DNA from 3 places in the Streptomyces sp. NBC_00503 genome. Region 2 is predicted to be linked to each of the others. Evidence: riboswitches for the same ligand, from Rfam matches in the RefSeq annotation. Region 2 holds a riboswitch; each other region holds the start of a gene.
What was found. A riboswitch is a leader RNA that binds a small molecule or an ion and turns the genes downstream of it on or off. The one in region 2 is predicted to bind cyclic di-AMP.

Region 1 (5,047 bases), 3.7 Mb from region 2:
GGCCGGGGCACCTCGGCATGAGCGGGGGCCGGGCGGGGGAGGGAGGCCGGGCGGACCGGGCCGGGGGCTTCGACCTCGGCGCACTGCTGGCCGCGCGCGGTGGGGAAAGGTACGAGCTGCACGCCCGTCACCTCAACCACCAACTGCCCCGGATGCTGCACACCATCGGCTTCGACAAGGTCTACGAGCGGGCCGAGGGAGCCCACTTCTGGGACGCCGAGGGCAACGACTACCTCGACATGCTCGCCGGGTTCGGGGTGATGGGCCTGGGCCGCCACCACCCGGTGGTCAGACAGGCCCTGCACGACGTCCTGGACGCCCAGCTCGCCGACCTCACCCGCTTCGACTGCCAGCCGCTGCCCGGGCTGCTGGCGGAGAAGCTGCTCTCCTACAGCCCGCACCTGGACCGGGTGTTCTTCGGCAACAGCGGCACCGAGGCGGTGGAGACCGCCCTGAAGTTCGCCCGGTACGCCACCGGGCGGCCCAGGATCCTCTACTGCGACCACGCCTTCCACGGGCTCACGGCCGGCTCGCTCTCGGTGAACGGGGAGGGCGGCTTCCGGGAGGGATTCGGCCCGCTGCTGCCCGACACCGGGATCGCGCTGGGCGACCTGGCCGCACTGGAGCGGGAACTGCGCAAGGGGGACGTGGCGGCCCTCGTGGTCGAGCCGATCCAGGGCAAGGGGGTGCTCGCCGCCCCGCCCGGATTCCTGCTCGCCGCGCAGGAGCTGCTGCACCGGCACAAGGCCCTGCTGATCGCGGACGAGGTGCAGACGGGCCTCGGACGCACCGGGGAGTTCTACGCCTACCAGCACGAGGCCGGAGTGGAACCGGACCTGGTGTGCGTGGCCAAGGCCCTCAGCGGAGGCTACGTACCGGTCGGTGCCACCCTGGGCAAGGACTGGATCTTCAAACGCGTCTACTCCTCCATGGACCGGGTGCTCGTGCACTCCGCGAGCTTCGGCTCCAACGCGCAGGCGATGGCGGCCGGGCTCGCGGTGCTCTCGGTCATGGAGGACGAGGGGGTGGTGGCCAACGCCCGCGCCATGGGCGACCTGCTGCGCGGCCGGCTCGCCGCGCTCGTGGACGAGTACGAACTGCTCCACGAGGTACGGGGGCGCGGCCTGATGATCGGCATCGAGTTCGGCCGGCCGTCCTCACTGGGGCTGCGGAGCCGGTGGACCATGCTGCAGGCGGCCCGCAAGGGGCTGTTCGCGCAGATGGTCGTGGTGCCGCTGCTGCAGAAGCACCGGATCCTCACGCAGGTGTCCGGGGACCACCTGGAAGTGATCAAGCTCATTCCGCCGCTGATCGTGGACGAGGCGGACGTGGACCGGTTCGTCGGGGCCTTCCGCGAGGTCATGGACGAGGCGCACGGCGGGGGCGCGCTGATGTGGGACTTCGGCCGGACGCTGGTGAAGCAGGCCGTCGCGAACCGGTGATCCGGTTCAGGTGATCCGGTCGGCGCGACGGCCCGCCTCGCGGGGCGTCAGTCCAGCAGCTGGTCGCGCAGCCTGTCGAGGGTCTCGGGCGTGAGTCCGAGACCCTCGGCGAGGTAGCGCTCCACCCCGCCCCACTCCTCGTCGATGGTCTCGAAGGCCGCGGTCAGGTACTGGGCGCGGGCGTCGAAGAGCGGGGCGAGCAGCTCCATCACCTCGGGGGTGCGGGCCTCGGCCGCGTCACTGCTGCGGCGGACCCGGTAGCGGTTGTGCGGGGCGTTCGACTCCAGGTAGTCGGTGACGATCGCCTCCCGCTCCACGCCCAGCGCGAGCAGGGTGACGGCGATCGACAGGCCGGCCCGGTCCTTGCCGGCCGCGCAGTGCATCAGGGCCGGGACGCTGTCCTCGGCGAGGGCGTGCAGCACCCGACTGTGTTCGGCGGTGCGGGTCCTGATGATCCCGCGGTAGGAGCGGGTCATCCGCTCGGCGGCCTTGCCGTCCCCCAGCACCTCGTGGAGCTGGCCGAGTTCCCCGTCGCGGACCATCTTCCAGAACTCCCGGCCGTCGGCCGGGTCCGACAGCGGGATGTTCACGTTGCGCACGCCGGGCAGCTCGACGTCCGGGCCCTCCAGCGCGTGGTCGGCGCCGTTGCGGAAGTCGAAGACGGTGTGCAGCCCGAGCGAGCCGAGGAACTCCGCCCCGGTTTCGGTGGCATGTGCGAGATGTCCGCTTCGGAACAGTCGTCCCGGCTTGACCTTCCGCCCGTCCGTGGTCGGCAGCCCGCCCACGTCACGGAAGTTGCGCACGCCGGTCAGTTCCGGGTCCGACTGTGAGGTCTGGGGTATCCGCTGGGTCACAGGGGCCTCCTCTGTGTGGTCGTCGAGGGTGTCCGAATTACGCTGGTTGGGAACAACTTGCCATAGCGAGAGGCGAGATCGGACGCCTCCCCGTGAGCCAGATCATACGGTGACCGTGAGTGCCTGATCGTCAATGCCGAATTGCCCTGTCGGGGCGGCTGTTGAAGGCTCGGAATGGACGCAGGGTGACCGGAATTCCTGCGGGCCGCCATTCCTGAGAATCATTCAGGTAATTCGTGACTTGTTCTGTGCGGCCGGACTCGATTACGTTCGCGATCGATCCGGACGGACCGCCTAATCCTGCCGCCGTCCGGCAACCGCACCCGACTATTCACGCGCGAGGCAGGAGCGGGGGAACCAGGTAAGCCGCTGCTCCCGATCCGCATCGGATCTTTCCGTATCGGATCTTTACAACGGGACAGCTCGGGGTGAAGTCATACATGCGCCGTTCACCGGCACTGATATGGCCGGACATCTCCCGTCCGAACCCGACAGCTCACCTCGCAGGCGTCGGAGAGGAATTCGCCATGACCGCAACGGGTAAGCACCGCCGCCCGAAGTCCCGCTCCATATCCCGCGGTTTCGCCGTTGCGGGCACCGGTGGCGCGGCCCTCGCGCTCCCGCTGCTCGGGGCCGCCGGCGCCCACGCGGCCGGCGCCCCGGCCGCGGCGACCGCCGCCGCGCCGGTCCAGGCGGCGCGGGTCGCCCAGGTTCCGGCCACGCTCCAGGCCGCTCCGGCCGCGGCGCAGGCCGCCTCCACCGTCTACACGGTCGTGCCGGGGGACTACCTCTCCAAGATCGCCGAGCGGCAGCACCTCACCGGTGGCTGGGAGCGGCTCTACGCGGACAACCGCGAGGCCGTGGGCTCCAACCCGTCGCTGATCCACCCGGGCCTCAAGCTGACCCTCGGCGCCGCGGGCGCGGCCCGGGCTTCCGAGCCGGCGCCGGCCGAAGGGGCCTCCCAGGCCTCGGCTGACACCTCGTCGGACGACTCCTCGGACGCCGCGCAGGACGACTCCTCCGAGGGCGGGTCCTCCTCGGACGCGGCCGGTTCGGACGAGGGCGCCTCCGAGGGGTCGGCGGTCGAAGCCCCGGCCGCGCCCGCCCCCAAGGCGGCCCCCGCCCAGCAGCAGGCCGCCCCGGCCTCCGCCGGGTTCGTCGCCCCGGTCGGCGGCGGCATCTCCACCCCGTACAAGCTCGCCGGTTCCATGTGGTCCAGCGGCTACCACACGGGTGTGGACTTCATCGCGAGCACCGGCACCACCGTCAAGGCCGTCGGCGCCGGGACGGTCGTCTCGGCCGGCTGGGGCGGCGCGTACGGCAACGAGGTGGTCATCCGCCACGCGGACGGCAAGTACAGCCAGTACGGCCACCTCTCCCAGCTGTCCGTCTCGGTCGGCCAGAGCGTCACCGCCGGGCAGCACATCGGTCTCTCCGGTGCCACCGGCAACGTGACCGGCCCGCACCTCCACTTCGAGATCCGCACGGGCCCCTCGTACGGCTCGGACATCGACCCGCTGGCCTACCTGCGGTCCAAGGGCGTCAGCATCTGACGGCACCTGGCCGCATCCGGTGGGAACACGCGTGGGGCCGGGACCCGAGGGGGGTCCCGGCCCCACGCGCGTTCTTCCGTCCCGTTCTCCGTCCATTTGCCGTTCCACCGGCTATTCCTCGTGCGGCGGGTGGTAAAGATCACGGTCCGTCAAACCTTGGCTACGGTCGCGTAGGTCGGGCGCCGGGGTGAAGGATGTGGTCCCGTGGCAGCGACGACGACGACACTCAAGACCATCGGCTCGTACGCGGCGATCGGGGACAGCTTCACCGAAGGCGTTGGGGACCCGGGACCCGGGGAAACGTTTCTCGGCTGGGCGGACCGGCTGGCCGTACTCCTGGCCGATCAGCGCGAAGAGCACGACTTCCGGTACGCGAACCTGGCCGTCCGGGGCCGGCTCCTGGACCAGATCGTGGACGAGCAGGTCCCCCGGGCCAAGGAGCTCGCCCCCGACCTGGTGACCTTCTGCGCGGGCGGCAACGACATCATCCGGCCCGGCAGCGACCCGGACGACGTGGCGCAGCGGTTCGAGACGGCGGTCGCCGACCTCGCCGGATCGGTCGGCCAGGTCATGATCACCACCGGTTTCGACACGCGGGACGTGCCGGTCCTCAAGCACATGCGGGGCAAGATCGCGACGTACAGCGCGCACGTGCGTTCCATCGCCGACCGGTACGAGTGCCCCGTGCTCGACCTCTGGTCGCTGAAGTCCGTACAGGACCGGCGGGCCTGGGACGAGGACCGGCTGCACCTCTCGCCCGAGGGGCACACGCGGGTCGCCCTGCGCGCCGCCCAGGTCCTCGGCCTGGACACCCCGGCCGACCCGGACCAGCCGTGGCCGCCGATGCGGCCGCGCGGCTCGGTGGACGTGACCCGCGACAACATCCAGTGGGCGCGCGAGTACCTGGTGCCGTGGATCGGGCGGCGGCTGCGCGGGGAGTCCTCCGGGGACCACGTGGAGCCGAAGCGGCCCGACCTGCTGCCGCTGTAGGTACGGGCGCCAGTGCGCGGGCGGGGCGGGGACGGGGGCTGGGGCCGGGGCGCGTTCGGGGGCGCGAAATGGAATCCTTCGGCAGTGCCGTGCGTTGGGATGGTGGTAAGCCATGAGAACGTCTTGTCCCCACCCCTCCCAGGAGGCGCCTTGACCGGCTCCCGTCCCTTGCGTCCACGGCTGCGCGCCCTGCGGCCCGAAGCCTTCG
Region 2 (5,047 bases):
GCAAGAACCCGTCCCACCATGCGGGATCGGCCCACGCCAAGGGCAGGACCGGGATCCCGGGGGAGCGCAAGGCGGAGCTGATGACGCACCTCCTCAACATCGACCCGCCGGACCACACCCGGCTGCGGCGGCTGGTGTCGAAGGCGTTCACCCCGCGCAGGGTCGCCGAGTTCGCGCCGAGGGTCCAGGAGATCACCGACCACCTCATCGAGCGGTTCGCACAGAAGGGGGAGGCCGACCTCATCCACGAGTTCGCCTTCCCGCTCCCCATCTACGCCATCTGCGAGATGCTCGGCGTACCGCGGGAGGACCAGGACGACTTCCGCGACTGGGCCGGGATGATGATCCGGCACGGCGGAGGCCCGCGCGGCGGAGTCGCGCGCTCGGTCAAGCAGATGCGGACCTATCTCGGCGAGCTCATCCACCGCAAGCGCGACGACCTCGGCGACGACCTGATCTCCGATCTGATCCGGGCCAGCGACCACGGCGACCACCTGACGGAGGCCGAGGCCACCGCCATGGCCTTCATCCTCCTCTTCGCCGGGTTCGAGACCACCGTCAACCTCATCGGCAACGGCGTCCACTCCCTCTTCATGAACCCCGACCAGCGCGAGCGACTCCAGGCCTCCCTCGCGGCCGGCGAGAGCGCCCTGCTCGCCACCGGGGTCGAGGAACTGCTCCGCTACGACGGCCCCGTGGAACTGGCCACCTGGCGGTTCGCCACCGAGCCCTTCGTCCTCGGCGGGCAGGACATCGCGGCGGGCGATCCGGTGCTGGTGGTCCTCGCGGCCGCCGACCGCGACCCCGAGCGGTTCGCCGAGCCGGACACCCTCGACCTCTCCCGGACCGACAACCAGCACCTCGGATACGGGCACGGGATCCACTACTGCGTGGGCGCACCCCTCGCCCGCCTCGAAGGCCAGACCGCGCTCGCGACGCTGCTCACGCGCCTGCCCGATCTGGAACTTGCCGTACCGGCCGGTGAACTGCGGTGGCGCGGCGGGCTCATCATGCGCGGGCTGCGCACGCTTCCGGTCCGATTCACCCCCCAAAACACCTGAAACCAGCCTGACCTGAAGTCAGAAGCCCTCTGAACTTGTGACAGGCGTTCGAAGGCCGCTAGGTTCTGCCGTTACCCCGCCGTTATGCGAAAGGTGCAGCCTCATGCGTTCCGGGAACGGCCGCCACAGACGCCCCCGACAAGTGCCCGCACTTGTCGTCACCGCCGGAGTCACCGGCTCCGCCCTCGCCCTGCCGCTGCTCGCGGCCACCGGCGCGAGTGCGGCCGAGACCTCCACCTGGGACAAGGTCGCCGAGTGCGAGAGCGGCGGTACCTGGAGCGCGAACTTCGGCAGCGGCGCCTACGGCGGGCTGCAGTTCACCCAGGAGCAGTGGAAGAACGCCGGCGGGCTCGACTTCGCCGAGCGCCCCGACCTCGCCAGCCGCTCCCAGCAGATCGCGGTGGGCGAGCGGGTGCTGGCCTCCCAGGGTCCGCAGGCGTGGCCCCTGTGCGGGGCGCCGGCCGGGCTCGCGCAGCAGGGTCCCGCCGCCGAGGTGGACCCGGGCCTGCCCGGGGGCGGCAACGCCGCCTCGCACTCCGCGTCCCGCCCGGACAGCAAGATCCCGTACCTCGGGACTCCCCGGCCCTCCACGGACTTCGGGGCCCCGACCCCGGCGGCCCCGGCCCCCTCCCCTTCCGGGACGCCGTCCTTCCTGCTGCCCGACTACCCGCTGCCCGTCATGCCGCAGCCGGACCTTCCGGCGACGACTCCGGGGCTCCCGGGCGACCCGACGGCTCCCACGGCTCCCGCGGACCCGACGGCCCCCACCGTCCCGACCTCGCCGTCCACGGACCCGACCGTGCCCGCGACGCCCGCGCAGCCGACGACTCCCGCGCACCCGGGCGACCCGAAGGCGCCCACGGTGCCCGCCACGCCGGCCACTCCCGCCGACCCGACCGCCCCGGCGACCCCGGGAGCCACCACCGACCCGGCCGCCCCGGCAGCCGACGGGGCGTCGGGTGCCGGTAAGCACCGCGGCCCGGCCGCGGTTGAGGCCCCCGTCACATCTGATGCCGCGTCGGAGCCTGCGTACACGGTGAAGGCGGGCGACAGCCTGGCCGCCATCGCGGACGCCAAGGGAGTGAAGGGCGGCTGGAACGCGCTCTACAAGGCCAATGAGCAGGTCATCGGCGAGGACGCCAACCTGATCAAGCCCGGCCAGAACCTGGATCTAACCCACCAATAGCGACACTTGGGGCGCCCGAGATCAGTTGATTGTCCGTTTTCTGTAAGTGAGACATGTGTCTCTTCCGGTCAACTGGCGTGTCCGGTCCGGAGGGTTCCGCAAACCCCGTCCTCACCTGCGCAAACGTCCTTGTGGAGAGCGCAAGTAGGCACCGTTTCTCCCCGATGTCGCTCGTTGAACATCGGGGGGAGACCTGTCTACCTTCTGAATCGCTCGCCACCGCGGGCTCCTTCGACCGCATCGCCGAATCCTGCCGGCGGCCGGGGGGAACACTCGTCGCGCAAGCGCCGAAGGCAGGAGCGGGGGAACCAAGGTAGGCGCCGGAACCGGCCGTTGAGAGACGGTCACGGAACCGGCTAGGGGTTAAGACAGGCGCTAGGTCGCCTGGCCGGGCACTCACTCGCCCGAACCCGACAGCTCACCTCGAAGGCGTCGGTGAGGAGAACTCCATGCTGCTTTCCAAGGGCAAGCACCGCCGCGGCTCCAAGGCCGTCCGGCTCGTCACGCTGGCCGGCGTCGCCGGTGTCGCCGTCGCGGCTCCGCTGATGGCCGCGGGCACCGCTTCCGCCGCGACCGCTTCCGAGTGGGACCGCGTCGCCTCCTGCGAGTCCGGCGGCAACTGGGCCATCAACACGGGCAACGGCTACTACGGCGGCCTGCAGTTCTCGTCCTCCACGTGGGCCGCGTACGGCGGCAAGGCGTACGCCGCGCAGGCCAACCAGGCCTCCAAGTCCCAGCAGATAGCCATCGCCGAGAAGGTCCTCAAGGGCCAGGGCAAGGGCGCCTGGCCGTCCTGCGGCGTCGGCCTGTCGAACTCCGGCTCCGGCGGCGGCGGCTCCACCGAGGCCGCCCCGAAGAAGGCCGAGACCAAGAAGACCGAGAAGAAGGCCGAGCCGAAGAAGGAGACCAAGCGCTCCGAGGCCACGACCCGCTCCGAGCGTCCGGCCGCCCCGGCCAAGCCGAAGACCGAGGCCCCCAAGACGGGCAACGGCTCCTACGAGGTCAAGTCCGGCGACACGCTGGGCACCATCGCCGAGGCGAACAACGTCTCCGGCGGCTGGGAGAAGCTCTTCGAGCTCAACAAGGACATCGTCTCGGACGCCGACCTGATCTTCCCGGGTCAGAAGCTGAAGCTCAGCTGAACCTTGCGGCAACAGCCGCAGTAGCGTTCGCAACACGCAGGATTTCCACCGCCCGGCGCGTAACCCCCCACGCGCCGGGCGGTGCTGCGTGCCGGGCCTTCGCCCGGCCTTTGCCGGGCCTTCGGCCTGACGGCGGGTCCGGAGGGGCCCCCGGGCAAGAGCCCTATGTCCTGTAAGAGGGGCATTCAGGCCCTTTTTCGTCCCAGGGGTCGGTTGCTCGGGTCGCCGACGGCCCGGAGCCGGTTAGGCTCTAAGCGGCAAGGCCGTCCCACGGCCTGACACGCCACCGCACACTCTGCGTCACATCCCAGAAGGAGATGCTCGTGCCGTCCATCGACGTCGTCGTAGCCCGGGAAATCCTGGACTCCCGAGGCAACCCCACGGTCGAGGTCGAGGTTGGCCTCGACGATGGCAGCACCGGCCGTGCTGCAGTTCCGTCCGGCGCCTCCACCGGAGCGTTCGAAGCCGTAGAGCTCCGCGACGGTGACCCCAACCGCTACATGGGCAAGGGTGTCGAGAAGGCCGTCCTCGCCGTCATCGAGCAGCTCGGCCCGGAGCTCGTCGGCTACGACGCCACCGAGCAGCGCCTGATCGACCAGGCGATGATCGACCTGGACGCCACCGAGAACAAGGGCTCCCTCGGCGCCAACGCCATCCTCGGTGTCTCCCTCGCCGTCGCGCACGCCGCGTCCGAGGCCTCCGACCTGCCGCTCTTCCGCTACCTCGGCGGCCCGAACGCGCACCTGCTGCCCGTTCCGATGATGAACATCCTCAACGGTGGGTCGCACGCCGACTCCAACGTCGACATCCAGGAGTTCATGATCGCCCCGATCGGCGCGGAGTCCTTCTCCGAGGCGCTGCGCTGGGGTGCCGAGGTCTACCACACCCTCAAGAAGGTCCTGCACACCAAGGGCCTCTCCACCGGTCTGGGCGACGAGGGCGGCTTCGCGCCGAACCTGGAGTCGAACCGCGCCGCGCTCGACCTCATCGTCGAGGCCATCAAGCAGGCCGGCTACGTCCCGGGCCAGGACATCGCGCTCGCGCTCGACGTCGCCGCGTCCGAGTTCTACAAGGACGGCAAGTACGAGTTCGAGGGCCAGTCCCGCTCGGCCGCCGAGATGACCGACTACTACGCCGAGCTCGTCGAGTCGTACCCGCTGGTCTCCATCGAGGACCCGCTGTACGAAGACGACTGGTCGGGCTGGAAGACCCTCACCGACCGCCTGGGCTCCAAGGTCCAGATCGTCGGCGACGACCTCTTCGTCACCAACCCCGAGCGTCTCGCCCGCGGCATCGAAGAGGGCTCGGCCAACGCCCTGCTCGTCAAGGTGAACCAGATCGGCTCGCTCACCGAGACCCTGGACGCCGTCGAGATGGCCCAGCGCAACGGCTTCAAGTGCATGATGTCGCACCGTTCCGGCGAGACCGAGGACGTCACCATCGCCGACCTCGCCGTCGCGGTGAACTGCGGCCAGATCAAGACCGGCGCACCGGCCCGCTCGGACCGCGTCGCCAAGTACAACCAGCTGCTGCGCATCGAGGAGATCCTCGACGACGCCGCGGTGTACGCGGGCCGCAGCGCGTTCCCGCGCTTCAAGGGCTGATCAGTCCTTTAGGGGCGCAAGCCTCCCTACGTCCCCGCACTCGGTCCCGTACCG
Region 3 (5,047 bases), 2.9 Mb from region 2:
ACCAACTACTTCGAGACGATGCCGACCCACCAGCTGGAGCTCGCGCTGTGGCTGGAGGCGGACCGGATGGGCTCGCTGCTGGCCGCCCTGGACGACGAGTCCATGGAGAACCAGCGCGATGTCGTCAAGAACGAGCGCCGCCAGCGCTACGACAACGTCCCGTACGGTACGGCCTTCGAGCGGCTGACCGCTCTGGCCTACCCGGAGGGCCACCCGTACCACCACACGCCGATCGGCTCGATGGCCGACCTGGACGCCGCGTCCCTGGAGGACGCGCGCACCTTCTTCCGTACGTACTACGCGCCCAACAACGCGGTGCTGTCGGTCGTCGGCGACATCGACCCCGAGCAGACGCTCGCCTGGGTCGAGAAGTACTTCGGCACCATCCCCGCCCACGACGGCAAGCAGCCGCCGCGCGACGGCTCGCTCCCCGACATCATGGGCGAGCAGCTGCGCGAGGAGATCGTCGAAGAGGTTCCGGCCCGTGCGCTGATGGCCGCCTACCGCCTCCCGCACGACGGCACCCGCGAGTGCGACGCCGCCGACGTGGCGCTGACCGTCCTCGGCAGCGGGGACTCCTCCCGGCTGCACAACCGTCTGGTCCGCCGCGACCAGACCGCCGTCGCGGCCGGCTTCGGGATGCTGCGCCTGGCCGGCGCGCCCTCCCTCGGCTGGCTGGACGTCAAGACCTCCAGCGGGGTGGAGGTGCCCGCCATCGAGGCGGCCGTGGACGAGGAGCTCGCGCGGTTCGCCGCCGAGGGCCCGACGGCCGAGGAGATGGAGCGCGCTCAGGCCCAGCTGGAGCGCGAATGGCTGGACCGGCTGAGCACGGTGTCCGGCCGCGCGGACGAACTGTGCCGCTTCGCGGTGCTGTTCGGCGACCCGCAGCTGGCGCTGACCGCCGTCCAGCGGGTCCTCGACATCACCGCCGAGGAGGTCCAGGCCGTGGCCGCCGCCCGACTGCGCCCGGACAACCGCGCGGTGCTCGTGTACGAGCCGATCGCGGTGGACGACGCCGAGGACGCCGACGAGAACAGCGACGAGAACGAAGGGGCGGAGCAGTGAGCGACACCGCAGCCGACACCGCAGCCGTCACGATGACCTTCCACCCGCGCCCCCAGGCCGGCGAGCCGCAGCCGTGGGCCTTCCCGGCCCCCGACCGCGGGGTCCTGGCCAACGGCCTGACCCTGCTGCGCTGCCACCGGCCGGGCCAGCAGGTCGTCGCGGTCGAGATCAACCTCGCGGCCCCGCTCGACGCGGAGCCCGAGGGCCTGGACGGCGTGGCCACCATCATGGCCCGCGCCCTGTCCGAGGGCACCGACAAGCATTCGGCCGAGGAGTTCGCGGCCGAGCTGGAGCGCTGCGGAGCCACCCTCGACGCGCACGCCGACCACCCGGGCCTGCGGGTCTCCCTGGAGGTTCCGGCCTCCCGCCTGCACAAGGCGCTGGGGCTGGTCGCCGAGGCGCTGCGCGCGCCGGCCTTCAGCGACGCCGAGGTCGACCGCCTGGTGCGCAACCGGCTCGACGAGATCCCGCACGAGTCGGCCAACCCGCAGCGCCGTGCCGCCAAGCAGCTCTCCAAGGAGCTGTTCCCGCAGTCCCTGCGGATCTCCCGCCCGCGCCAGGGCACCGAGGAGACGGTCGCGCGGATCGACTCCGCGGCCGTACGTGCCTTCTACGAGGCCCACGTACGCCCCGCGACCGCCACCGCGGTGATCGTCGGCGACCTGACCGGCATCGACCTGGACGCCGTCCTGGCCGACACCCTGGGCACGTGGACCGGTGACACCACCGAGCCCCGCCCGGTCGCGCCGATCACCGCCGACGACCGCGGCCGCGTGGTCATCGTGGACCGGCCCGGAGCCGTCCAGACGCAGCTGCTGATCGGCCGTATCGGAGCGGACCGGCACGACCGGGTCTGGGCGCCCCAGGTGCTCGGCACGTACTGCCTGGGCGGCACCCTCACTTCGCGCCTGGACAAGGTGCTGCGCGAGGAGAAGGGGTACACCTACGGCGTGCGCGCCTTCGGCCAGGTGCTGCGTTCCACCGCCGACGGCAAGGGCGCCTCGATGCTCGCCATCAGCGGCTCGGTGGACACCCCGAACACCGGCCCGGCCCTGGACGACCTCTGGAAGGTGCTGCGCACCCTCGCAGAGGGCGGCCTGACCGACGCCGAACGGGACGTGGCGGTGCAGAACTTGGTGGGCGTGGCCCCGCTGAAGTTCGAGACGGCCGCCTCGGTCGCGGGCACCCTCGCCGACCAGGTCGAGCAGGAGCTGCCGGACGACTACCAGGCGCAGTTGTACGCGCGGCTCGCCGAGACGGGGACGGTGGAGGCCACTTCGGCGGTCGTCAACGCCTTCCCGGTGGACCGCCTGGTCACGGTGCTGGTGGGCGACGCCTCGCAGATCGAGGAGCCCGTACGGGCCCTGGGGATCGGCGAAGTGACCGTGGTCACCAACTGACCGGACGAGGTGCGGCCGTTCGTCGGCCATCGGAGGGGCTCAGGCGGTATTTCCGCAGGGGCCCCTTTTGTCCATTTAGTCGTGTGGTTGCTTGTATGCGGTGTGGCGTACGCAACAAAAAGGCGTGTCTGTTTGGCGATTGACTGATGATCCGCCTAGCGTCGGCCGTGCTGTCCGTCAGTTGTAACCGCCGCGCCCGCGGCACCGGACAGCGATCGCCGAGTCCCCGTCAGGCGCGAGCCTGGGGAGCCGGGGACCCACATGTGTCCCTGGGGTGAATCGGACCGCCTCGTGAGAGGTGGCCCGTAGGAGACCTTCCTGCTCCGAACCCGTCAGCTAACCCGGTAGGCGAGAGGGAAGGAAAGGATCAACCCCTTCATGGCCTTTGGCAGTCGTGCCGCCGGCAAGCACCGTGGTTCCAGCCGTCTGAGCCGCAAGACCGCCGGCTACGCCGGTATAGCCGCCGTCGTCACCACCGGTGTCGTCGGCTCCCTGGCCGGCCCGGCGTTCGCCGCGGACAAGGCCCCCTCCGTCGAGGACACCGGCCTCAACACCATCGTGGTGGCCGACGAACTCGCCGGCGAGATCCAGGCCCAGGCCCACTCCCAGCAGCGGGCCGCCGAGGCCGCCGCCGCCAAGGCGCAGGCCGAGGCCGACGCGAAGCAGCGGGCCGCCGAGGCCAAGGCGAAGGCCGAAGCCCGCGCCAAGGCCGAGCGCGAGGCCGCCGAGCGCGCCGCCCGCGACGAGGAGCGCAAGCGCCTCAACACCTTCGTGGCCCCGATCACGGACTCCTACGTCAGCACCCAGTGGCACGCGGGCGGCGGCATGTGGTCCTCCGGCAGCCACACCGGCATCGACTTCCACGCCGCCTCCGGCACCGAGGTGCACGCGGTCGGCCTGGGCACCGTGGTCGAGGCGGGCTGGGGCGGCGCGTACGGCAACAACGTCGTCATCAAGCACGCCGACGGCACCTACACCCAGTACGGCCACATGACCTCGCTGAGCGTCTCCGTCGGCCAGCAGGTGGCCGCGGGCCAGCAGATCGGCCTGTCGGGCTCCACCGGCAACTCCAGCGGCCCGCACCTGCACTTCGAGGCCCGTACCGGCGCCGAGTACGGCACGGACATCGACCCGGTCGCGTACCTGCGCTCCCACGGCGTCAACGTCTGACGCAGACCGCACGACGCCCCGCCGCGTCACGCGTCTTCCCGAAGGCCCCGGCTCTATCCGAGCCGGGGCCTTCGCGTTGTGTGAATGTTTCGTATTTCCGGCCGCTCTCGGAAATTATCGTGTGTTGCAATAGAGTCGCAGGGCGCACAGCCATACGAAAAAGGCGGAGGTCCGGTCTTGCGTATTCCCGCGCACACGGTATGCACAGCAATCCGCGACGACATCGTCTCCGGGGTGTTCGAGCCCGGTGGCCGGCTGACCGAGGAGGTGCTGGCCCGCCGGTACGGAGTCTCGCGCGTCCCGGTGCGCGAGGCACTGCGCACGCTGGAGTCCGAGGGGTTCGTGACCACCCGCCGGCACGCGGGCGCCTGCGTGGCCGAGCCGACCGAGCAGGAGGCGGCCGACCTCCTGGAGCTGCGGCTGCTGCTGGAGCCCCTCGCAGCCGCGCGGGCCGCCCGGCGCCGCGGCGAGGCCCACCTCAAGGTGTTGCGGGGGCTGGTCAGGCTGGGGCAGGAGAGGGCCAGGAGGGGGCAGGGGGAGGATCTGCGCTCCTTGGGCGGCTGGTTCCACGAGACGCTCGCCCAGGCGTCCGGGAGTCCGGGGCTGATCACGCTGCTCACCCAGATGCGCCACAAGCTGGCCTGGATGTACGTGGTGGAGTCCCCGGCGCGGCCCGTGGAGTCCTGGGCGGAGCACGGCGCGATCGTGGACGCGGTGGCCCGGGGCGACGCCGAGCGGGCCCGGATGCTGACCGCGGCGCACGTGGACCGCGCGGCCGGGGCGTACCGGATCAGGGTGAGGACTTTGCAACCTGCCGTAAACATGGCAAGCGGCCGGCATTAACAAACGTCGTATACAAAGGTCTGATATCCGTACGGTGCCGAGGATATCGCGGCCCGCGCAATTCGCGTGAATTCGCGTCCGGGTGTGCCGTGCGCATTTCCGGCCGGCTGAAATGCAGCGAAGCCGTTGCCCCCGACGGTGGTCGGGGGCAACGGCTTCGCCGTGCACGTCTTGCGAGTCGAACCCGAAGGGTCAGACGGTCTCGGGGAGCTCCTCGAGACCCTCGGCGACCAGCTTCGCGAGGCGGTCCAGCGCGACCTCGGCGCCCTCGGCCTCGGACGACAGGACGATCTCCTCGCCGCCCTGGGCGCCCAGGCCCAGGACCGCCAGCATGGAGGCGGCGTTGACGGGGTCGCCGCCGGCCTTCGCGATGGTCACCGGGACGCCGGAAGCGGTCGTCGCACGGACGAAGATCGAGGCGGGACGAGCGTGCAGGCCCTCGGCCCAGCCGACGTTGACGCGGCGCTCTGCCATGGTGATGCCCTTCAGGTTCTTACGGTTGTCTAGACCAGTCTCTCACGACGTCCGGAATGGTCGGACCGACCTTCGGCCCGAAAATCCCGCCGTTC

Region 1: it holds a riboswitch for cyclic di-AMP, as region 2 does, so the genes downstream of both, OG490_RS31140 (LysM peptidoglycan-binding domain-containing M23 family metallopeptidase) here and OG490_RS14665 (transglycosylase family protein) in region 2, are expected to answer to the same signal.
Region 3: it holds a riboswitch for cyclic di-AMP, as region 2 does, so the genes downstream of both, OG490_RS27745 (M23 family metallopeptidase) here and OG490_RS14665 (transglycosylase family protein) in region 2, are expected to answer to the same signal.

The regions. Positions count from the first base shown of each region.
Region 1 is NZ_CP107855.1:6,837,907-6,842,953, forward strand. It holds gene hpnH (adenosyl-hopene transferase HpnH) at 1-21, shown strand, start outside; gene OG490_RS31130 (aspartate aminotransferase family protein) at 18-1,442, shown strand; gene OG490_RS31135 (tyrosine-protein phosphatase) at 1,490-2,296, opposite strand; cyclic di-AMP (ydaO/yuaA leader) riboswitch at 2,611-2,821, shown strand; gene OG490_RS31140 (LysM peptidoglycan-binding domain-containing M23 family metallopeptidase) at 2,824-3,849, shown strand; gene OG490_RS31145 (SGNH/GDSL hydrolase family protein) at 4,054-4,839, shown strand; gene OG490_RS31150 (MBL fold metallo-hydrolase) at 4,990-5,047, shown strand, end outside.
Region 2 is NZ_CP107855.1:3,158,898-3,163,944, reverse strand. It holds gene OG490_RS14675 (cytochrome P450 family protein) at 1-1,061, shown strand, start outside; gene OG490_RS14670 (LysM peptidoglycan-binding domain-containing protein) at 1,204-2,247, shown strand; cyclic di-AMP (ydaO/yuaA leader) riboswitch at 2,523-2,694, shown strand; gene OG490_RS14665 (transglycosylase family protein) at 2,697-3,389, shown strand; gene eno (phosphopyruvate hydratase) at 3,707-4,993, shown strand.
Region 3 is NZ_CP107855.1:6,011,802-6,016,848, forward strand. It holds gene OG490_RS27735 (M16 family metallopeptidase) at 1-1,065, shown strand, start outside; gene OG490_RS27740 (M16 family metallopeptidase) at 1,098-2,465, shown strand; cyclic di-AMP (ydaO/yuaA leader) riboswitch at 2,672-2,831, shown strand; gene OG490_RS27745 (M23 family metallopeptidase) at 2,844-3,635, shown strand; gene OG490_RS27750 (GntR family transcriptional regulator) at 3,813-4,478, shown strand; gene OG490_RS27755 (HPr family phosphocarrier protein) at 4,671-4,952, opposite strand.